DNA from 2 places in the Arcicella sp. GW822-FHT02H01 genome. Region 2 is predicted to be linked to the other one. Evidence: riboswitches for the same ligand, from Rfam matches in the RefSeq annotation. Region 2 holds a riboswitch; the other holds the start of a gene.
The links. A riboswitch is a leader RNA that binds a small molecule or an ion and turns the genes downstream of it on or off. The one in region 2 is predicted to bind thiamine pyrophosphate.

Region 1: linked by a shared signal. The riboswitch ahead of thiS (sulfur carrier protein ThiS) and the one ahead of AC1RNE_RS10715 (TonB-dependent receptor) in region 2 are both predicted to bind thiamine pyrophosphate.

What each region holds. Positions count from the first base shown of each region.
Region 1 is NZ_JBXANT010000001.1:103,812-115,582, reverse strand. Features, by position in the region: gene thiC (phosphomethylpyrimidine synthase ThiC) at 1-1,809, opposite strand, end outside; gene thiS (sulfur carrier protein ThiS) at 1,846-2,049, opposite strand; TPP riboswitch at 2,297-2,394, opposite strand; gene AC1RNE_RS00455 (AraC family transcriptional regulator) at 2,690-3,562, shown strand; gene AC1RNE_RS00450 (pirin family protein) at 3,770-4,621, shown strand; gene AC1RNE_RS00445 (hypothetical protein) at 4,737-5,930, shown strand; gene AC1RNE_RS00440 (DUF4369 domain-containing protein) at 6,248-7,699, opposite strand; gene AC1RNE_RS00435 (YdcF family protein) at 7,909-8,691, shown strand; gene bla (subclass B1 metallo-beta-lactamase) at 8,688-9,443, opposite strand; gene pfkA (6-phosphofructokinase) at 9,626-10,600, opposite strand; gene AC1RNE_RS00420 (DUF5723 family protein) at 10,957-11,771, shown strand, end outside.
Region 2 is NZ_JBXANT010000001.1:2,492,966-2,504,736, forward strand. Features, by position in the region: gene AC1RNE_RS10710 (AAA family ATPase) at 1-799, shown strand, start outside; TPP riboswitch at 1,042-1,138, shown strand; gene AC1RNE_RS10715 (TonB-dependent receptor) at 1,316-3,721, shown strand; gene AC1RNE_RS10720 (DMT family transporter) at 3,816-4,259, opposite strand; gene AC1RNE_RS10725 (NCS2 family permease) at 4,375-5,676, shown strand; gene AC1RNE_RS10730 (5'-methylthioadenosine/adenosylhomocysteine nucleosidase) at 5,783-6,568, shown strand; gene AC1RNE_RS10735 (sensor histidine kinase) at 6,769-8,049, shown strand; gene AC1RNE_RS10740 (DUF6515 family protein) at 8,108-8,941, opposite strand; gene AC1RNE_RS10745 (3-keto-disaccharide hydrolase) at 9,100-9,993, shown strand; gene AC1RNE_RS10750 (DUF2934 domain-containing protein) at 9,998-10,282, opposite strand; gene rplK (50S ribosomal protein L11) at 10,684-11,121, shown strand; gene rplA (50S ribosomal protein L1) at 11,229-11,771, shown strand, end outside.

The DNA of each region.
Region 1 (11,771 bases), 2.4 Mb from region 2:
TTGCATACCTTTTGCCAAAGCCTCTTGTTCTTCAACGCCCATATTATCAGCATAATCACGTACTTCTTGGGTAATTTTCATCGAACAGAAGTTAGGACCACACATCGAACAGAAATGGGCAATTTTAGCTCCTTCTGCTGGTAGCGTTTCATCATGATACTCACGAGCCGTATCTGGGTCAAGGGATAAGTTGAATTGGTCTTCCCAACGGAATTCAAAGCGTGCTTTGCTCAAAGCATTATCCCTTATTTGTGCCCCATAATGCCCTTTGGCAAGGTCGGCAGCATGGGCAGCAATCTTATACGTAATCACCCCTACTTTCACATCTTCTTTATTGGGTAAGCCTAAATGCTCTTTGGGTGTTACATAACACAACATAGCACAACCAAACCAGCCAATCATAGCCGCTCCGATGCCAGAAGTAATATGGTCGTAAGCAGGTGCAATATCTGTGGTTAATGGCCCAAGCGTATAGAAAGGTGCTTCATGACATTCTTTCAATTGCTTGTCCATATTTTCTTTAATCAAGTGCATCGGCACGTGACCGGGGCCTTCAATAATCGTTTGGACATCGTGTTTCCAAGCAATTTTGGTTAATTCTCCCAGTGTCTCCAATTCTGCAAATTGTGCGACATCGTTAGCATCAGCAATACTTCCCGGACGAAGACCATCACCTAAAGAAAACGCTACATCATAAGCCTTCATGATTTCACAAATCTCTTCAAAATGCGTATAAAGAAAGTTTTCTTTATGATGTGCTAAACACCATTTTGCCATGATACTCCCTCCACGCGATACAATGCCTGTTACTCTTTTCGCCGTCATCGGAACATACCTCAACAATACGCCAGCATGAATCGTAAAATAGTCAACGCCTTGTTCAGCTTGTTCTATGAGGGTATCCTTAAAAATTTCCCAAGTCAAATCTTCTGCCTTTCCCCCTACCTTTTCAAGGGCTTGGTAAATGGGTACAGTTCCAATTGGAACAGGTGAGTTTCTAATAATCCACTCACGGGTTTCATGAATGTTTTTACCTGTAGATAAATCCATGATGGTATCAGCACCCCAGCGACAAGCCCAAACGGTTTTTTCTACCTCTTCTTCGATATTCGATGATACAGCAGAATTACCAATATTCGCATTTATTTTCACTAAGAAATTACGCCCAAGAATCATTGGCTCGCTTTCTGGGTGGTTGATGTTATTAGGAATCACAGCCCTACCCATGGCTACTTCTGAACGCACAAACTCAGGAGTAATCAATCCTTTTTGAGTATTTGCTCCAAAACTATGTCCTTCGTGCTGATGCCCAATCGTGTTAAGTTCCTGTATTTTCTGATTCTCACGAATGGCAATATATTCCATTTCTGGCGTGATAATGCCTTTTTTGGCATAATGCAATTGAGATACGTTTTGTCCAGTTTTTGCTCTCAATGGCTTTTTAAGGTATTCAAACCGCAATGCATCAAGGGCAGAATTGGCTAAACGTTCTAATCCATAGTTTGAGGTAATGGAAGGGAGTTCCTCTACATCTCCCCGCTCTAAAATCCATGATTGTCTCAGTCTTGGCAAGCCTTTTCTTACATCAATGTCAACGTTAGGGTCTGTAAATGGCCCACTAGTATCATATACCGTTACGGGTGCATTGGCAGAAATTACTTTGCCATTTACGAGGGTATCCGACAAGCTAATTTCACGCATTGCTACTTTAATATCATGAATTTCCCCTTGTACATATACTTTTTTGGAAGCTGGAAAGGGCGCTCTGCTGATTGTTTCAGCATGAGGAGTTTTTTCTATTTTCTTCATGTTTTTCATAAGCTTTTGAAATACAACGCCAAATTTTCAACCGCCTTGAGTAGCCCGAATCAGCATCAATTGGTCATTACTTTTAAGTTTGATGCTTCCCCATTTATCACGAGGAATTACTTCTTCGTTAATAGCAATAGCCAAGCCCCGCATTTCGATAATGCCTTGCTGATTGAGCACCTCGATTAAAGGAGGGTTTTCAGGAAATTCAAAGATTTGGTCGTTAATAAAGACAGTCATTCCATGTATTTATTTAAAATAAAAACAAATGGACTTTAGCGAAAACCAAGGAGAAATTAAAGCGTGTATGAGTGAGCTTCGGGAGTAAATCTTTATAGCGTTAGTTGTACACCTAATCATCCACAAAAAATTATAACCCATCAAAAAATCAGAATGAAAAAATCAATCTATCGTTTTTTAAGCTAACCAAGAAAAGCAGTGAAATTTTGAAAACGATGCTTGAATCTGTACACCGAATCTGAAAAGAAAATTCTGCCTTACTTTTTCCTACGCAGCAATTACGCCGTTCAGGTTTTGAGGGTATAATCTCAGCCCGTTATATTTAAGGCACCCCTAAAGTTTGAGACAAATGTAAAGTATAAAAATTGAATTTGTAAAATTTTATTTTGTTTTTTTTCAAATCTATCTAAAGCATGACTTATTTAAGGAGGACAATTTTTATAATACAAATTCCACTTTCTAGGTTTTGCATAACCCTCATATTTTCCTAAAAACAAAGGGAAAACCCTTAATTATTCTACATTTCCGCAAAATTTGTTGCATTTTCCGCAAAAAATTGCAAATTTACAGGATAACCATCATCTATGCTTATAATACTTTAATTGCAAAAGCTATTGATTTTTCAACCCATATTATCCAAATGTCTAAAATTTATCGTGAAATCACCCCGCTTACTTCTAATGACTGTTTTATGGTTTTTGCCAGAACAAAAAGTAAGTTTGACTTCCCTTTACATTACCATGAAGAATTTGAGCTAAACTTTATCGAAAATGCAGATGGTGCAAAAAGAGTAGTTGGCGATAATATCGAAATAATTTCAAGTTATGAATTAGTTTTGGTGGGTTCCAACGTACCCCATGGCTGGTTTTCACATGAATCTATTTCTGAAAATATTAATGAAATTACCATTCAATTTCACCGAGATTTATTTGATGAAAAATTCTTAAAAAGGAATCAAATGAGCTTTATACGTTCTATGCTAGAACGTTCAGCAAGAGGCATTTCTTTTTCTCAGGAAACGATACAAGCAATTAAACCTCGTCTGATAGGTCTTGCTCAAACCAATGGTTTTTGTTCAGTCATGGAATTGATGTCTATCCTACACGACTTGTCAGTTTCCAGAAACATGAAAACGCTAACGACCCTGACTTTTGCCAATGAAAATGCCACTTATGATAGTCGTAGAATTGAAAAAGCTTTTGTTTATATGAGGAATAATTATGACAAAGAAATTTCATTGGAAGATATTGCTAAGATTGTCAACATGACGGTTGTGAGCTTTAGCAGATTCATTAAAAAGCGAACTGGTAAAACCTTTATTGATAGCTTAAATGATATTCGGTTAGGACACGCTTCACGCTTGCTTATCGATACCCGACAGTCTATTGCAGAAGTTTCCTTTAAATGTGGCTACAATAATCTTTCTTATTTTAATAGAATTTTCAAGAAAAAACATGGATGTACACCCAAAGAGTTCAGAGAAAACTATTCTGGGACTAGGACATTCGTCTAACACCCTCAGTTCCTTTGTATTAAAATGCCAACAAGGGAACTGAGCAGCTAAAATCTATTAACAAGTTTTAACACTTCTCTTCTTATCATTTCCTTCCTGTCTTAATTTTATTAAAAAAAGCATAACTCTTTTAATTAATATCACGTTAATTGAAAAGTGAAGCTATTTTCTAAGCATTAATTTCCCCAATACCAAAAAAGATTTTCCATGAGAAGCATTAAAAAAATTCATCAAGCAGCATATCGTCCTATTGCCGATTTAATTACTTACTCGCCTTTGCCTACTAGCACTTTAGCACAAGTAGACCCATTTATTTTCTTGAATCATCATGGGTTTCAACAGTATCCTGCTAATAACAGAGGTTTACCGTTTGGTCCACATCCACACAGAGGGATGGAGACAGTAACATTTATCCTCGCTGGGGATATAATGCACAAAGATTCAAGTGGTCATGAAAGTATCATCAATAGCGGAGGCGTACAATGGATGACGGCTGGTAGTGGCTTAATTCACGCAGAAGTATCCTCAGAGGCATTCAAGAAACAAGGTGGCGATTTAGAAATTTTGCAGTTATGGTTAAACTTACCCGCTAAATTAAAAATGACTAGCCCTTTCTATTTAGGCTTGCAAGAAGACGAAATTCCGACAATACGGTTGGATGATGACAAAGTAATCGTAAAATTAATTTCGGGTAAATGGGGAGAAAATAAAGGTGCTTTTGAATCAAAAACAGATGTTTTTTTAAGCACTATTACTTTCAAAGTATCTGCTGAATTAACTATCAATATTGCCAAAGAAAGAAACATATTCTTTTACTTAATAAAAGGTGCGCTTACAGTAAATGGACAACCAATTAAAGCGAGACAATTGGTAGAATTCATGAATGATGAGACAGGTGTTCAAATCGTAGCTGACACCGATTCAGTATTATTACTTGGTCATGCCGTTCCTTTTAATGAACCGATGGTTGCCCAAGGTCCATTTGTCATGAATACCGAAGAGGAAATCTATCAAGCCTATACAGATTACCAACAAGGGAAGTTTGGTACTTGGCAATAGAAAATAGAATAAATACTCCTTTATTAAACAATTATTTCTTAAAATTATATAATTTTACTTTAATACCTTTTATTAAAATCTTTGTTAAACTTCATAAACGCCCCAATATTTTACCTTGAAAAGAACATTACCAAGCTTGATTAAAGCCCTAGAAAAACATCGATCTATTGGAAAACCATTGAAAGCCATCGTAGGCTTCGATGCTTACATTGATTCTATTCAAAAAATTGTGAATAACAAAGAAGACAATCAAACCCATTATTTTGAAACAATTAGTGATGTAGCAGCGCAATTGGCTTCTCTTTCGGGGAAAGATACCAAAGTAAATCTTAGGCAATTAGAAATGAGAATGAATGGTAATGCTCCTATTCTTGCCAATTCATTAGGGGCATTGGGCGCCAAGAATATTTGTATTGCTACAATGGGCTATCCAGATATTAACAATGTATTTGAAGAAATGCATCCCAATTGTGAATTAGTTTCTATCGCTTCTCCTGCCAAAACTACTATCTTGGAATTTAATGATGGTAAATTAATTTTTTCAGAAGAAAGTACTTATGAACAACTCACGTGGTCGTATGTTGCAGCAGTGGCAGGTGTAGAGAACCTAAGCAGGTGGATTTACGAAAGCTCATTATTAGCTTTTGTCAACTGGGCGAATATCAAATATTGTACTGATATTTGGAAAGGGTTTCTAGAGGACATCGTTGTGAATTTGTCACCAGAGGCCACTAGACAATCACCAAAGTACTTTTCTAGAAACAAAATTCAAGAAGAAGAAGATGCATTCGGTATGCGTCATAAAAATTTCTTCTTTGATCTTTCAGATATTAGCAAACGAACAAAAGAAGAAATCCTTGAAATTCTTGATGTAATTGGAAGTTATGCGCAATATGGCAAAGTAAGTTTAGGCATTAACGAAAGCGAAGCCAAATATATTTATGGTTTGAAAAAAGATAATCCTGACGCAGAATTACCTGATATTTTAAAGAATATTATTAGTACTTATCATATTCAACAGATTTTTGTTCATACTCCCGAAGAGGCATTGATGGTTTATAAAAATCATGTTTACGAAGTGAGAGGTAAAAGTTTTTTTCAAAAGCGTATCTCCACTGGTGGTAGAGATAATTTTAATGCAGGAGCTTGTCTAGGGTTAATGCTTGATTTATTACCAGAACAAACCATTGCATTAGCAGTAGGCAATTATGAAGCCTATATTAGTAATGGAGTAAGTTTGGAATTCAGTGAATTAATTGATTATTTAAAAGATTGGGAAAAAGAACGACATCATGAAATTTTGGTGTAAGTAATAAACATGAGTCATCCCGAATTTTTCTTAAAATAGGGAGTTTAACAAAATAGCCTCATAGAGGCGATATATCGATAGCCGCATTTGCGGTAAAATGTAAAACAAAATTCTCCTCCAAGCCCCATTGGGGCGAAATATTTTGCCCCGATGGGGCTTGGAGGAGTTAATACGATGCTTCTTCTACCGCAACGACGGCCGCCGATATAGTGTTCCTAACGGAACTATAATCTATATCCATAAATCAAGAAAGCGGTCAAAAAACTAATTTTGACCGCTTTCTTGTGATTTTAAAATTCGGGATAACTCATGTTTGTTTATCTGATATTTTTAGATGCCTTTTGTTTTCTGGTAAAATCAATAAAATCTTCTACTTGTTCTACAGGTAAGCGTTTGGCAATAATCTTTTTGTCTTTATCCAATACATAAATTACTGGCGTAGCGTATACATCAAAATTATTTTTAAAATCAGTATAATATTCTTCTTTTCCTGTTTGAGCATTTTTATGAATATCGATGCCATTAATAATTTCTTCTAGCTTAAATTCTTTGATAAATCCTTTCCATTTCGAAGGTGTTCTGTCGATTGAAGCCGCTATTACTTTTACATTTTTAGTTTTTAAAGTTTGATAGGCTTTTTTCAATTTCGGAGCAGACTCGCGACAATGGCTACATTCAGGGTCATAAATAAACAAAACAGTATAATCAGCCGCTATTCGTGGAATCTCAATTTCTCTGCCCAACGTATCTGTAAGGTACATATCTGGCAATTTTTTACCAATTAAAAGTGGTTTCAAAATAGCCACTCTTTCTTTCATTCTTCTTACCGTAGAGGTATCCCATAATGATGGTTCTCCGATATAATATTTCTCTGCCATGTGTACAAATGCGCCATCTGTTCCTAAGATTTTTGGGTTTTCATACTGACTAGAGATTTTATAAATAGTATATCTTCTTACATCTCTAGAAGTAGCTCTTGCCAATACAAAATCAGCTTCTTTAGCGATAGAGTCAGATACTTGAACAGTTAAATCGTCAAAATAGCGTTCCAATTTCTTTTGTAAAAATGGTGTACGCATCATTCTATCATCCGCTAAATCAACATTATCCCAAAAATGAGCTTTATAATGTTGAAATTGATACTGATACATCGCAGCCGTATCTGCTTTAGTTTGAAGAGGTTTCGGATATGTTGGGATTTCTGGCTCTTGTGATGATTTAATTAATTTCCCAGCAAATAAATTTTCGTTGGCTTTTAACCAGTCTTTTTGAAACTGGGTCGTAGCAGTTTGCACTTTCTTAATTTTAGCCTCTACTGCTGGCGTTTTTCCTTTTTTACTTTCAGCTTCCAAGGCTTTCATCTCATCAAATCGGTCTGACATTTCTTGTTGAAACTTAAAGAAGGCTTCATTTTCTTTAGACCCCGTTATTTTCATTTTACGGATTAGGTTAACCGTATCTGTTTCAAATGCAAACTCTTGGTTACCAATGATGATATCGAAATACTTACCCTTGGGTAAGGAAACCAAATATAGTCCTTCAGGCAATTTTTTGTCTCCCTTAAAAAGGAAATTGCCTTCTGAATCAACTTTGGCAGTATCTTTTATTACTTGTTGATTATAACCAAAATAATGTGCTAAAAAAACAGTGGTATCTTTAATGCCTTTAATTTTTCCTTTGATAGAAAAACTTTCACTTGTCTGGGCTAAAAGCTGATTAGAAAAACCAGTAATACTTAGTAGGAGTAAAATTTGAAATATTCTTTTCATTAGTTTAACTGTTGTTGCTATGTTTTAAATTGTAAGAGCCTGAAGAATGTTATTTTTTCCCAAAGTTACGCTAGTAAAGCATTAAGAAAAAGTATTTAGTAGTTTTGTAAACGATTCTTAGTTAATTTCATTATTAGCCCTATTTCTCCTTAGTTTACTAAAGTTTATTAACGATTTTTATTCTTAAACAGACATACCTTTCTTTCAATATGTTTTACTTTCTTTCTAAAGTACTTTTTTACGTACTAATGCCTCTTTCTCTGACCATCTTTGTATTAGTTTGGGCAATATTCACCAAGAACCCTCAACGCAAAAAGCAATTATTAATCTGTACGTTAGTCATGATTTTTGTATTTGGCAATGATTTTATCGTCAACGAAGGTTTTATGCTTTGGGAGACTCCTGCTACTTCTCCTGAAACTATTGTTGAGCCTTATGATGTCGGTATTATTCTAACTGGCGGAATGATTAGCAATAAAGAAGGAACTACTCAGCAAATTTTTGTCGATAAAACGGCTGATAGATTTATCCAACCTCTACGGCTATATAAACAAGGCAAAATAAAGAAAATACTTATCACAGGTGGCAATACTGATTTGACAATTATCAGAACTGATTTTTCGGATGAAAACCTGAAAACCGCACAATTATTAGAAGAGTTAGGTGTAAAGAAAACAGACCTTATCTTAGAAACCAAAGCTAGAAATACCCGTGAAAATGCTACTTATACTGCTGAAATACTTCGTAAAAAGCCTGAACTTGGCAAAAAATATCTATTATTTACCTCAGCTTTTCACATGAGACGCTCGTTAGACTGTTTTGAAAAAGCAGGATTGACAGTTACACCTTTTAGTACAGCCTTCAAGTCAAAAGCAAGGGTGTTTACTTTTAGTAGTCTGATTGTACCCAGCGAAGGTGCTTATTATGAAGGCTATCATTTAATCCATGAGATATTAGGATATTGTGTTTATAGGGTTTTAGGGTATTGCTAAGGGTTGAATAATTTAATGGTATAATCAAGTAATTTTTTGTTGCCATATTCTCCATGTCCAGGAACAACAGTTTTTACATTAGGATATTGTTTTTTAACTTTTTCAACTGTACTAGACCATTGAGCAACATTGGCATCGCCTAAATAGCCTTTACCTGCCTCTAATTCTTTAATTAAACAGCCACCAAACATAATATTATCGCTTGCAAAATAACCAACTACGTTATCTTTTGTATGTCCTTCTCCAAAAAACTTTGTAACAATATGCTCCTTGCCAACTTTTAAAATAAGAGAATCCTTAAAGCTATTTTTGGGAAGAACATAATTATTTTCTTTGGCCAATTCAATTGTTTTGAAATAGGCATACGAAGGAATATCATTATCATCAAATGCTTTTAAACCACCCAGACAATCGTCGTGGAAATGAGTTGGAATAATTGCGTTCATTTTACAATGAAGCGTTCCTTTTATCCATTTAATTAACTCCTCTGCACTTTTATCGTTAGTTGGCGTGTCGAAAACAACTGTTTCATTATTATTTCTAACGATAAGCCCATTACAAGGAACATAGCCAAAATCATTCGTTTGTTTAAATGAGGTATGTTCAAAAGAATTCTTAGCAATTTGAGTGATAATTAAATCCTTGGATTTGTAAACCACTTTAGCTTTGAATACGTCTTTTTTTTGAGCAGTCCCTTTAAAGTTTGTGATAGAGATTATGATGATTAATAGGGTTTTGATAAAAGATCTCATTTTTCTGTTTTGTATTTTCAAGATTGCGACAAATAAAAAAACTATGATTATTCATTAGCCAAATTTATAAGAGGTTAAATACATTAACAAATTTTATTTGGTTTATAGGATTAGGTTGTTAATTGAAAAACAAAAAGGGTTTTGACAAAAATGCCAAAACCCTTTTTAATGCTAAGTCAACACTACTTACTCAAAATCCCAGCAAGTCTTAATAAATCTGTATTGATAACTTTCTTCATTGTAATAGTATCATGGAAAGGTGTGTAAACCAATTGATCGTTTACGATACCTGCCATTTCATTTTTATGACCTGCTAAAAGTCCTTCCAAGGCACCCAACCCTAAACGGCTAGCTAATATTCTATCAGCAGCACTTGGGCTTCCTCCTCTTTGAATGTGTCCTAAGTTGGTTACACGAATATCAACAGGAATATCAATCGTTTTCTTGATGCGGTCTGCAATAACAGCAGCATTACCTTCTTCATCGCCTTCTGCTACAATGACGATTGAAGATGTTTTTTTCTTATTAAAGCCTGCTTTCAATGTTTCAACTACATCCTCTACAGTTTGCCTTTCTTCTGGAATCAAGATTGATTCCGCTCCACCCGAAATACCAGACTGAATAGCGATATAACCAGAGTCACGTCCCATCACTTCAATAAAAAATACTCTATCGTGCGAATCAGCAGTATCTCTGATTTTATCAATTGCATCTAAAGCAGTATTTACTGCTGTATCATATCCTACTGTAAAATCTGTTCCGAAAAGGTCATTATCAATTGTTCCTGGTACGCCAACTGTTGGAATTTGGAATTCATTATAAAAAATTTCAGCGCCTGTGAAAGTCCCGTTTCCGCCAATAGCGACTAGCCCTTCAATACCGTGTGATTTCAACTGTTCGTACGCTTTTTTTCTTCCTTCGGGAGTCATAAAATCTTTACTTCTCGCAGATTTCAAAATCGTTCCACCACGCTGAATAATATTACTTACAGATTGAGAATTAAGTGGAATAATATCTCCCTTAATCATTCCGTTATATCCACGAATTATTCCGAAAATTTCGACTCCATGATGTAGCCCTCCCCTAACGACTGCTCTAATCGAAGCGTTCATACCTGGTGCATCACCTCCTGAAGTAAATACTGCAATTCTTTTCATGTTGGTAAAGATTGTATTTTAGTAAAGTTGGTTAATAGTAGTTATTTAGTTTACAGAAATAACAAATATCATTATTTCCGTAAGCAAAACCTCACAAATTTATCGTTTAAAAGTGATGTTTCTAAGATTTTTTCAAAAAATTACAGTTTAATAAAACATAAATAGTAAATTATGTAAATATTCTAATATTAAATTGAACTGTTTGTCTTTTAACGCCAAATCAAAATATTTTTGCACTAAAATCTGTGTAGCTAATAAGTAATTTGTATTAGCGGTATATTTGCAAAATTATTTAACCATTAATTTATTACCGCTACCGTTTTTGTAGTAATAGCCAAGTAGACAAAACCACTAAAATGCTTAGATCAAAACTTTCTTTTTTAATATGTTTATTTTCTTCTTTCGGAGTGGTGGCACAACAATGGTTAGGTATTTCTGGAAGTAATTATGCTGGTACTAATTCCGTTTATACTAATCCTGCCAATGTAGTTGACTCTAGGTATAAAGTATATATTAACTTAGCAAGTAATGATTTATTTTTAACAAATAACTTCACCAATTGGGGGGCTCCCTATTCTGTCTTACAACTATTCAGTAATACTGTTCCAACTGAATATAGAAATCCTGCTAACAACAACATTCTTTTTAAGGACGAATATTTAGCGCCTAATCAAAATAGTGGACTTAAACACCTACATACCATTGATGATTTCAGAGGACCTTCTGCTTTAATCAACTTGAATAACAGACAATCTGTTGCTGTTTTGACACGCGTCCGAACAGGCATTAATTTTACAGGCATGGAAAGCCAATTTTCTGAATTAATCCGTACAAATATTAAAAACGAAGATATCCAAAACCAATTGGTTAATCTAAACGGTACTACTTTCAACGCCAATAGCTTTGTTGAATTTGGGCTTAGCTTTGGACAAGTATTACTGAGCGAAGACGAAGACTTTGTCAAAGTTGGTCTTACGGTTAAGCGATTAGTGGGCTTGTATTCTGCCCACATGATGATAGACAAAGCTAATTATGACATTATATCCGACCCAACCAACCGTACCGAACGTTTATTAAGGATTAATAGTCTTGTGGCTCAATATGGTTATACCAAAAATGAAGCTTTTGAAAATGCAAAAATCAGTCCCGGATGGATTTTGGGAAATCAATC
Region 2 (11,771 bases):
TGCTAAATTGTTGGCAAAAACCATCTCTACAGATTTTAGTCGTATTCAATTTACGCCTGATATGATGCCTTCGGATGTATTAGGAACAGCTATTTTTAATCCTAAAACAGCTGAATTTGATTTCAAAAAAGGTCCTATTTTTTCAAATATTATCTTGATTGATGAAATAAATCGCTCCCCTGCTAAAACTCAGGCGGCTTTGTTTGAGGTAATGGAAGAACGACAAATTACGAACTCGGGTACTACTTATCCGATGTCTTTTCCGTTCTTAGTGATGGCTACCCAAAACCCTATTGAGCAAGAAGGAACTTATCGTTTACCTGAGGCACAATTAGACCGTTTTCTCTTTAAAATCATCATCAATTATCCCTCTTATCAAGAAGAAATACAGATTCTCCAAGGTAATCATACTCGTTCCAGTGCGGCATCCAGCAATCCTGTTGAGCTAATTGATAGCATTTTGACGCCTGCTCAATTAACAGCTTTACGCGAAAAAGTACGACAATCCATTGTTGATATTAAAATTTTAGAATACATCGCCAAGATTATTCATGAAACCCGCAATTCGAAATTCATCTATTTGGGCGCTTCACCACGGGCATCTGTGGCCTTATTAAATGCTTCAAAAGCCTTGGCAGCTATCAGAGGTAGAGACTTTGTAACGCCAGAAGATGTGCAGGAGCTTACCCCTGCGGTACTTCGTCACAGAATTATTCTCACTCCAGAAAAAGAGATGGAAGGCTCAACACCAGAAGACATAATTGCTCAAATTCTTCAAAAAATCGAAGTACCAAGATGATTAGTTGTGATTGAGTGAATTGTGAATGAGTGATTTTTAAATTTGTATGTGAATATTTTCCATTTTTAAAGCTTGAGGGTGAGCAACCTATGCCCTCAAGCCTCAAAATCCCAAAGCTCCACAAACAAAAGTCTTGACTCTTGTGTCTTATATCTAAAAATCCTAAAGTCTTAAAGTCCTTCAAAAAATTATATATCCTCCAAAAGTACAATTTATCAATTTTCGTTATACCTTTGTTCCACAATCACAAAAAGGGGTGCCTTAATATAACGGGCTGAGATTATACCCACTGAACCTGATGCGGGTAATTCCGTCGAAGGGATTTTGTAAATTTGGTTTTGCGTTTAGGTTACGTGAACAGATTTAAAATCAATCAATTACATAGGGTTTCACATTGTTAAATCTAACGGGATTTGACTCCTTTGCCTGTTGTTAATCTTTTCAAAGATGAAAAACTTAACGATTACTTCAAGAAATCTGTTTGTTCAAACAGGTGTTCTCAATCAGTTAGTTGCCATGATTCGCCTATCGGTAAATCAGAAAAATAATATTATAAGCTATTTAACATTGATTGCTTTAGTATTTTTCCTCTCTATTCAATCGTATGCTCAGTACACTATTTCTGGTAAAATTGTTGATGCTGATGGCAACAAACCTTTGGCTGGTGCCAATATTACGTTAGTAAATGCCGTAAGAGGTACACAAAGCAATGTGCAGGGATTATACCTCCTCAAAAATGTAAAAAAAGGTACTTATACGTTGAGAATTAGTTTTGTTGGTTACGAGAAAAATGTACAAGTAATTGATTTACAAAAAGATGCTTCTTTCGATTTTGTCTTACATAAATCTACTTTTGTGGCAGATGAAGTAGTCGTAAGTGCTACCCGTGCTAATGCCAAATCTGCTATCGCATTCACGGATGTTTCTAAAGAAGATATTCAGAAACAGAATCTTGGACAAGACATTCCTCAGTTACTAAACTTTACGCCTTCGTTGGTTTCTACCTCAGATGCTGGTGCAGGTGTGGGTTATACAGGCGTAAGAATTAGAGGGACTGATGCTACCAGAATCAATGTAACCATCAATGGTATTCCGTTGAATGATGCTGAATCGCAAGGTACTTTTTGGGTTAATACCCCTGACTTGGCTAGCTCGGTTAGTTCTATCCAGATTCAACGTGGTGTAGGTACTTCCACCAATGGGGCTGGTGCTTTTGGGGCTTCGATTAATGTTTCTACTAACGAATTCAGAAAACAGGCTTATGCCGAAATCAACTCTGCTTATGGCTCATTCAATACTTTAAAAAATACTCTTTTGGTAGGTTCGGGTTTAGTGAATGATAAATTCACCTTTGATGCTCGTCTATCAAAAGTAACTTCAGATGGCTACATCGACCGTGCTTCTTCTGACTTAAAGTCGTTTTACCTTTCTGGTGCTTATTTTGGCAAAAAATCTTTTGTTCGTTTGAATGTATTTTCTGGCAAAGAAAAAACTTATCAAGCTTGGGAAGGTGTTCCTGAAGCTACTCTAGCAACCAATCGTACTTTCAATTTGTATACGTATCCTAACCAAACGGATAACTATCAGCAAGACCATTATCAATTGCTTTCTTCTCATAGTTTATCAAATGCTTGGACTTTCAACTTGAATTTCCATTATACGTATGGACGTGGATATTATGAGCAATTCAAAGAGCAAGATAAGCTTTCAAAATATGGTTTGCCTAATGTAGTATTCGGTGCAACAACTATTACTAAGACAGATTTGGTGCGTCGTAAATGGTTGGATAATGATTTTTATGGTACTACATTCTCTTTTGATTATCAAGGAAGTAAAAAGCTAACGGCCAATTTTGGAGGTGCATTGAACGAATATGATGGTAGAAATTATGGCGAAATTATCTGGGCTCAATATGCTTCTACTTCAAAAATAGGCGACCGCTATTATGATGGAAATTCTAAAAAAGTAGATTTCAACGTATATGCAAAAGCATTCTATCAGTTCACCGAGAAATTAAACGCTTTTGCTGATTTACAACTCAGAACAATCAATTATGAGATTAAAGGAACAGATGACAACCTGTTGAATATTGGGCAGAAAGTAGATTATCAATTCTTTAATCCTAAAGTTGGTTTAAGTTACCAAGTATCACCAAGCACTTCTGCGTATGCTTCTTATAGTGTTGGCAACAAAGAACCTAGTCGCTCAGACTTTGTGGATAACGTAGGCAAAACGCCTAAATCAGAAAAACTGAATGATTTTGAGTTGGGTTATAAAACTCAGAGAGGAAAAACGGCTTTTGCAGTGAACGGTTACTTTATGAACTATAATAACCAATTGGTATTGACAGGTAAACTGAATGATGTTGGTAGTGCAATTCGTGTGAATGTACCAGAAAGCTATCGTTTAGGGATAGAAATAGAAGGAGGCGTACAATTCAATAGTTCGTTGAAAATCAATGCCAATGCGACTTTCTCAGAAAACAAAATCAAAAACTTTACAGAGTCAATCTATAATTACGATACAGAATCAGAAACGCTTTTACCTACTTTGAGTAAAACAAATATTGCTTTTTCACCTAATGTAATCGTAGGTTCGCAAATATTATATACCCCTGTGAAGGGTTTAGAATTAGGCTTATTGTCTAAATATGTAGGAAAACAATATTTGGATAATACCTCTAACGAAAACCGTAAATTGAATGCCTATTTCACCAATGATATTCGTGCTATTTATACTATCAAAGGAAAGACATTAAGAGAAGTAAGTTTTAGTTTCTTGGTAAACAATCTTTTCAATACCCTTTATGAATCTAATGGTTATACGTATAGCTATATTGCTGAAGGAGTATCTTATACTGAAAACTTCTATTATCCACAAGCTGGTACTAATGTAATGGCTGGTGTAAGTCTGAAATTCTAAGCATTCGGTCAAAATCTCATTCATAGGCTATTTTTTAGTACATATTTGTATTAAAAAATAGCCTATTTATTTGTCTATAAATTTAAATACACCGCTAAAATTTACGAATTAAGATTACGCCAATTATCAAGAAAAATGCACCGATAATCCTGCCCAATGATATTTCTCTGACGGGGGCATCTAGCCAACCAAAATGGTCTAATAAAAGCGAAACAGTCATTTGTCCTGCTACAATTAAGCCAAAGGTTAGTGCTACACCCAAGCGTGGCATCAACACGATAACGGTACTGATATAAAACGCCCCTAAAATTCCTGCCAACCAAACATACCAAGGAGCATTTTTAAATTGACTAAATTGTGACAAAGGAATACGCGTAACAATAGCATATACAGTAAGGGCTATCAATCCCGTAGCAAAAGACAACAAGGCGGCTAGTACTGGATTGCCGACCAATCTTGCCATTTTAGCATTCAAACCTGCTTGTGTAGGGAAAACGGCTCCGCATAAAAAAGCTAAAAATATTAAAAAGTATTGCATTGGATAAATGGTTTATAAAGTATTCTTCCCACAAAAGTATAATATAAAGCCCGAAGGTTCATTCTTATTGTCTTTCTGGTGAACAATCCTTATTTTTAGACAAAAACCTTATTTTATGTCTCCGACAACTAAAAAAACTGAAATACTTGCTGGTATAAGTTCCTTTTTGGCTACAATGTATATTATCATTGTCAATCCCTCAATTCTTTCGCAGGCAGGAATGCCCTTTGATGCAGTATTGACAGCTACAGTTTTACTTTCATTTTTCTGTAGTTTGATGATGGGGCTTTATGCTAAAAACCCTATCGTTGTGGCCCCGGGCATGGGTATGAATGCCTTCTTTACGTTTACGGCAGTAAAGGGCATGGGAATTTCCTATCAAGTAGCGTTGGGTGCGGTGTTTTGGGCGGGAGTTTTCTTTTTGATTCTATCGATATTCAATTTGCGTACTTATATCGTAAAGGCTATTCCTAAACCCCTTCGTTTTGCTATTTCGGCAGGTATAGGGTTGTTTATTAGTCTCATCGGTTTTGAAAATGCTCATTTTATCATTGCCAATCCTGTTACGTTGATAAGTATTGCTAGTTTTCATAATCCAATCATCATCACTTTTCTCTTTGGGTTATTACTAACAGCTATCTTGATAGTACGGGATGTAAAAGGAGCTATTATCATAGGCATCGTTATCACTACTTTACTGGCTATTCCAATTGGTAGAATGTGGGGTGATGCATCAGCCATTAACTTCGGACAAAAGACTTTAGTCAATTGGAATGGCTTGATAGCCACTCCAGACTTTAGCTTAATCTTTCAGCTAGATATCATCCATTCTTTCAAATTTGCCTTATTTCCTATCATTTTTGCTTTTGTCTTTACTGATATGTTTGATAGCCTTTCTACTTTTGTGGGCTTGGCAGAGGCTGCCTATCTGTACGACGAAAATGGGGAGCCACGTAATATCAAACAATCGTTGCTGACAGACGCAGTGGCTACTTTATTAGCAGGAATCTTAGGAACAAGTCCCGGAACAGCTTATATAGAATCGGCAGTGGGAATAGAACAAGGTGGACGAAGGGGTTTAACAGCTATTACGGCAGGTATTTTGTTTTTGCCTTTTATGTTTTTGTCGCCTTTATTATCAGTAATTCCTGCTATTGCTACGGCTCCTGCCTTGATAGTAGTAGGCGTATTTATGATGAAGCCCATTACCAAAATCAATTGGGCTAAAATGGATGATGCCATCCCTGCATTTTTGGCTTTGGTCTTAATCCCTTTTTCTTATTCTATCACACAAGGCATTATCTGGGGATTTTTGTCTTGGACAATCATCAAGGTATTCGCTGGCAAACCAAAGGAAGTATCGCCTGCTCTTTGGGTGATAGATGGTTTTGCTGTTTTGTCTTTAATTATTTCTTGAAGTGATTAGTAATTGGTTATTAGTGATTAGACATCTACCATACATAGTTAAAAGTCTAATTGCGAACCCAACCCTAATTACTATTCACCAATCACTTAATCAACAAATGAAAAAAATACTTATCCTACTTTTATTTAGTTTACAAATTCAGGCTCAAAAGCCATTAACGGCTATTTTGGGTGCATTTAGTCAAGAGGTGAAATTATTGGAAGATTCGCTGAGCAACAAAAAAGAAGTAAACCTAAAAGGTATTCGTTTTCTAACGGGCGAGCTTCGTGGGCGTTCTGTGGTAGTTGCTTTAACTGGTGTTGGCAAAGTAAATGCTGCCATGACTACCAGTATTTTATTGATGAACTGGAATCCTGCGCAGTTGATTTTCACGGGTATTGCAGGGGGTATCCATCCAGACTTGCTACCGGGTGATATCGTCATTGCGAAATCTACTTTTGAACATGATTATGGAAAAATTGATTCTACAGGATTTACCCTTCGTCCTACCCGAAACCCTGCCTATGTAGAAATGAACCCTATTTATTTCCCTGCTGATGAAATATTGCTAAAAAAAGCTCAGGGTATTTCAAAGAAAACACCTTATAGGATTGTAGGAACCAGAAATCTTAACGTGATGACGGGCATTATTGCTACAGGTGATGTTTTTGTAAATTCCAATCAGAAAGTCGATGAATTGCGGGTAAAATATGGTGCTGATGCTACAGAAATGGAAGGCGCGGCAGTGGCACAAGTATGTTTTCAACAAAAAATTCCTTGTTTGGTGATTAGAAGTATTAGCGATAATGCCAATTCAAAGGCTCATTTAGATATGAAAACCTTTGAATATGTAGCGGCTTATAACTCTGCAAGCTTGGTATTGGGCATCTTGGGGGATTTATAGAAAAAATAGCTACTCAGTAGCACGAGTTTTCAACTCGTCGCTCAATTGTTAATGATTGTTAAGTAAAAAACTAATGTTATAGCAAAATACGTTGTCGTTATTAGACTTCTTATTGGATTTGATGACTAAAAGACTTAATGACTAAAGGATTACTATCTTTTGTCTTTTAGTCATTAAATCATTGCCTAAAGCTACTACCCATGAATGCAAAAACACTCAGAATATTTGTTGCTTTATCTATCCTGCTTTTAGGAGGAGTAATTGTTGTGCAATATTATTGGTTTAATCAAGCCTACAATATCCAAGACCGTGATTTTGACCAACGAACAACGGCCGCTTTGAGAGTAGTTTGCAAAAGAATATTAGCATTTAACAAAAACCCTAACAACAAAATCATTGACCCTGTAGAGCGAGTTACTTCAAACTACTATACTGTTCAGGTAAACGACACCATCAATCACATGATTTTGGAGGAGTTTTTAAAACAGGAGTTTGCGCATAATGATATTCGCATCAACTTTGAATTTGGCATTTACGACTGTTTGAAGGATAATATCAGATATACGTCTTTTGTATGTCATTCCGAAAACTGCGACCGTTCAGATTCTACCAGTTCTTATCATTTTCCCGATTTAGATATTCATAATTATTATTTCGGAGTTCATTTCCCTGATAAAAAATTATTTCTTTTAAGCGATTTAGACAATTGGTTTGTTTCGTCAGCTATTTTACTAGTAGTAATGGCCTTTTTTGTATATGCCTTGATGCTGATTTTTAAGCAAAAAAGACTTTCTGAAATTCAGAACGACTTTATTAATAACATGACGCATGAATTCAAAACGCCAATATCTACTATTTCCATTTCCAGCGAAGTGCTGATGAAACCAGAGATAGTCAATACTCCAGAACGTTTATTGAGCTATGCTGCTATTATCAGAAAAGAAGCCGCCCGTTTAAAAAAGAATGTCGATACGGTTTTACAAACGGCCAATATTGCTCAAAAAATAGATAAGCTTAATTTTGAAGAAGTAGATATTCATGAATTAATAAACGAATTATCCATCAACTGTGAACCCTTGTTTAAAGAAAAAAATGGAGAGTTAATTATTGATTTAAAGGCTACACATAGCGTAATCAAAGCTGACAGGTTGCATTTTACCAACATTATTCACAACCTAATCGACAATGGCGTTAAATATTGCGAACGTCCGCCAGTAATCATTATTACGTCTGAAAATATTGGTAATAATTTAATGGTATCGGTCAAGGATAACGGTATTGGTATTTCAGAAAGAGACCAGAAACAAGTATTTAATAAGTTTTTCAGAGTACACACTGGTGACGTACATAATGTAAAGGGCTTTGGACTAGGACTTTATTACGTGAAAGAAATGGTAGAAGGTCATAAAGGTACTATCCTACTAAAAAGCAAATTAGGTGAAGGTTGTGAATTTAGGTTATTACTCCCTTATATTGCTTAGCTTATTCATAAAAAAAGGTATCGACCAATGGCACGATACCTTTCTAACATCTAAACACCTAACTGATTATTTTTATCACTTCATACCATATTTCTCCATTTTGCAAAACGGCTCTGTATTGAATACCATCAACAATATAATATGTGTCACCATTGATTTGTAGTTGCTCATAGCCATCAGGGATACTTTCTACTAATGCCCCGATTGGAGGAGGTACCACTACGTAATCATTGTTTTGATATTCATAATATGCACCATTATAGTAATGATAAGGGCGATTATAAAGGTTAAACACTCTGTGTTCACGTGGTAAATACTTTACTCTGATACCAATAGGTGCAGGAGCAACCACATAAGTATTTTGATATGGTCTATAATACACACCATTATCGTAACGGAAGTTGATACCACCGAAAGAAACAGAGATAGATGTGCTTGGTGCTACATTTACCACACTGTTACGTCTTGGTAAAGATGCATAACGCCAGTTGGGAGTATTGTTTCTATACACAACCGTAGTTTGGTTCACTACTGGTCGTCTGTTTATTACTACCTTACGATTATTGTCATATCTGTCATTCCCACGATTGTTATTATCGTATCTATTATTACCACCACCATTATAGGCACCATTATTATTACCACCATTCCCACGGTTGTCATTTCTGTCTACATGGTTATCAACACGTGCTCTTTCGTTTCCTCTTCCGTTATTATTATCATTGTGCTTGTCATTTTTCCCTCTATCGTCTCTACCTCTGTCACCATGTTGAGCAACACCTACAAAAGAGTGAAGACTAATGCTTGCTATTAAAATAACAGTAGCTAATTTGATTTTACTTTTAGAACCAACTTCTATCGAAGTGTTAGGTTGAATATGCATTGCTTTCATAATAGTATTGTTTTTAATTTTATGTCGGTTAGATTGCGGATATTTTCAATAGTTTAGTCTATTTATTTTCATTAACAATCGTTAACATTTGAGTAAATTGGACGATTATTATCTTATAAGATTAAATTCATTTTAAAATCTATCTTAAATCAATAACGATGAAAAAATACCTTATTTTAATCTGTTTATTAAACGGCTGTTTATTTTCAATGCTAGCTCAAAAAAAAGCTGATAAACAAGAATGGATTAAACTATTCAATGGGAAAAACTTAGATGGATGGGACATCAAGATTGCAGGAGAAGACCTTAATGTAAATTATAAAAACACATTCCGTGTAGAAAATGGAATGATGCGGGTAGCTTATGACCAATACAAAACCTTTGACGATAAGTTTGGACATATTTATTACAAAACTCCCTATTCATATTATATCATTCGTTTTGAATACCGTTTTCAAGGTGAACAATTGGCTGGTGGGGCATCATGGAATGTACGAAACAGTGGTGTAATGTTGCATTCGCAATCAGCTAAGAGTTTATCAAAGGGCCAAAGTTTCCCTGTGTCTTTAGAATTACAGCTATTAGGTGGCTTGGGTAAAGGTGAGCGTCATACAGGTAATTTGTGTACGCCAGGGACGGAAGTATATATGAATGGTAAAATTGTAACAGACCATTGTACTGATTCAAATTCAAAAACATATAATGGTGACCAATGGGTAAAAGCTGAAGCCATTGTATTTGGCGATTCGCTAATCCATCATATTATTGAAGGCGATACTGTGTTGACATTTGAAAAGCTACACATTGGCGGAGGTTTTGTGAGTCCTGAATATGACTGGAAGCAAGCCAAAATTGATAATGGTGCTGAGTGGATTAAAAAAGATGGACAACCTTTAAAGGGAGGCTATATAGCGATGCAAGCCGAAAGCCATGCAATCGATTTCCGTAATATTGAATTGTTGAACCTAAAAGGCTGTACAGACCCGAAAGCAATCAACTATAAATCGTACTACAAAAAGGCTGATAAAAAGAGTTGCGTATACCGCAAATAAGAGTTTAGGTTAATTTATCCCATTGACTCCATTGGTAAATACATTCTTTTTCAGCTTTTAGCCAATGGTCTAAAGCTCTATCTCGTGGACGGCGTTCGTCAAGCCACTGATTGTAGGCACGTGCTTTAATTTGTTCAAACCGTTGAACATCTTGCCAATAAAATTCGCAAGTATTTTGCTCGAAATCGAAAGGAGGATTAGGAAAAAAATCCTGTCTTCCTTCGATATCAGCAGTATGTCGGTAGCAAAGGTGTTTCTTCGGACAGTCGCCCCCTTTGCACATTGTCATATCATATAGCATTATTCTAGCATTAAATAGAAATATTGTTTGCTCAATAATATCAACATAATTTATTGAAATTCTTTGAATAATCTTCAATCAATTAATTGTCCTTATTCTTTTTACGAATTATTCTCAGCGATATTGTCTATTAAAGCCACTGATTAAAAAAAACTCTTCAAATTCTTTCATAACTATTTGTATATTAACTAGAAAGCCGTAATTTTGCAGTCCGTTTCATAGCGCAGTCAGGTAAAATTGCCTATAAGTACTTTCAAATGACTGTGAATCAGATTGTTTAGTTACAAAATAATCTACATGAAACACCCGAGGATTTTCAGGTAAGGAAGCTTCCACCCTTATTGGCAGAAAATTTTCAATAACTCAAACGATTTTAAATTTTTACCATAATGGCAAAAGAAATAGCAGGCTACGTAAAGTTGCAATGCAAAGGTGGTGCCGCTAACCCATCACCCCCAATTGGTCCAGCCTTGGGTTCTAAGGGTTTGAATATCATGGAGTTCTGTAAGCAGTTCAATGCTAGAACACAAGATAAACCAGGTGTTATTCTTCCAGTTTTGATTACTTACTACAAAGACAAATCTTTTGATTTCGTAGTAAAGACTCCTCCTGCACCGATTTTGTTGTTGGAAGCAGCGAAAGTAAAATTGGGTTCTGCTCAGCCAAACTTGAAAAAAGTTGGTTCAGTATCTTGGGATCAAGTACGTACAATCGCAGAAACAAAAATGCCTGATTTAAACTGTTTCACCATCGAGTCAGCAATGAGCATGGTAGCAGGTACAGCTCGCTCAATGGGCTTGAACGTAACAGGAGAAAAACCTTTCTAATTTGAAGATTAGATAATTTGAAAATTTGAAGATTGATTTTAATCAACTTTAATTTCAATGTCATTTTCGAATTAGCTCATTTTCAAATTTTCAAATTGAAAAGAATAATGGCTAAGTTAACAAAAAAGCAAAAAGAAGCTCAATCAAAATTTGATGCAACGCAATCGTATTCACTTACGAAAGCTGCTGAAATTTTGAAAGAGATTTCATATACGAAGTTCGACTCTTCAGTAGATATCGACGTTCGTTTGGGGGTTGACCCTCGTAAAGCTGACCAAATGGTTCGTGGCGTGGTTGCTTTGCCTCATGGAACAGGAAAAGAAGTACGAGTACTTGTACTTTGTAGCCCTGATAAAGAGGAAGAAGCAAAAGCGGCAGGTGCTGACTTTGTTGGTTTGGATGAATATATCCAAAAAATTGAAAAAGGTTGGACTGACATTGATGTAATCATCACAATGCCAACCGTAATGGCTAAGTTAGGTCGTTTAGGTCGTGTTTTAGGACCTCGTGGCTTAATGCCAAATCCAAAATCAGGTACTGTTACCTTGAACGTTGGACAAGCTGTTACAGAAGTGAAAGCTGGTAAAATCGACTTCAAAGTTGACAAAACTGGTATCATCCACACTTCTATCGGTAAGGTTTCATTCACT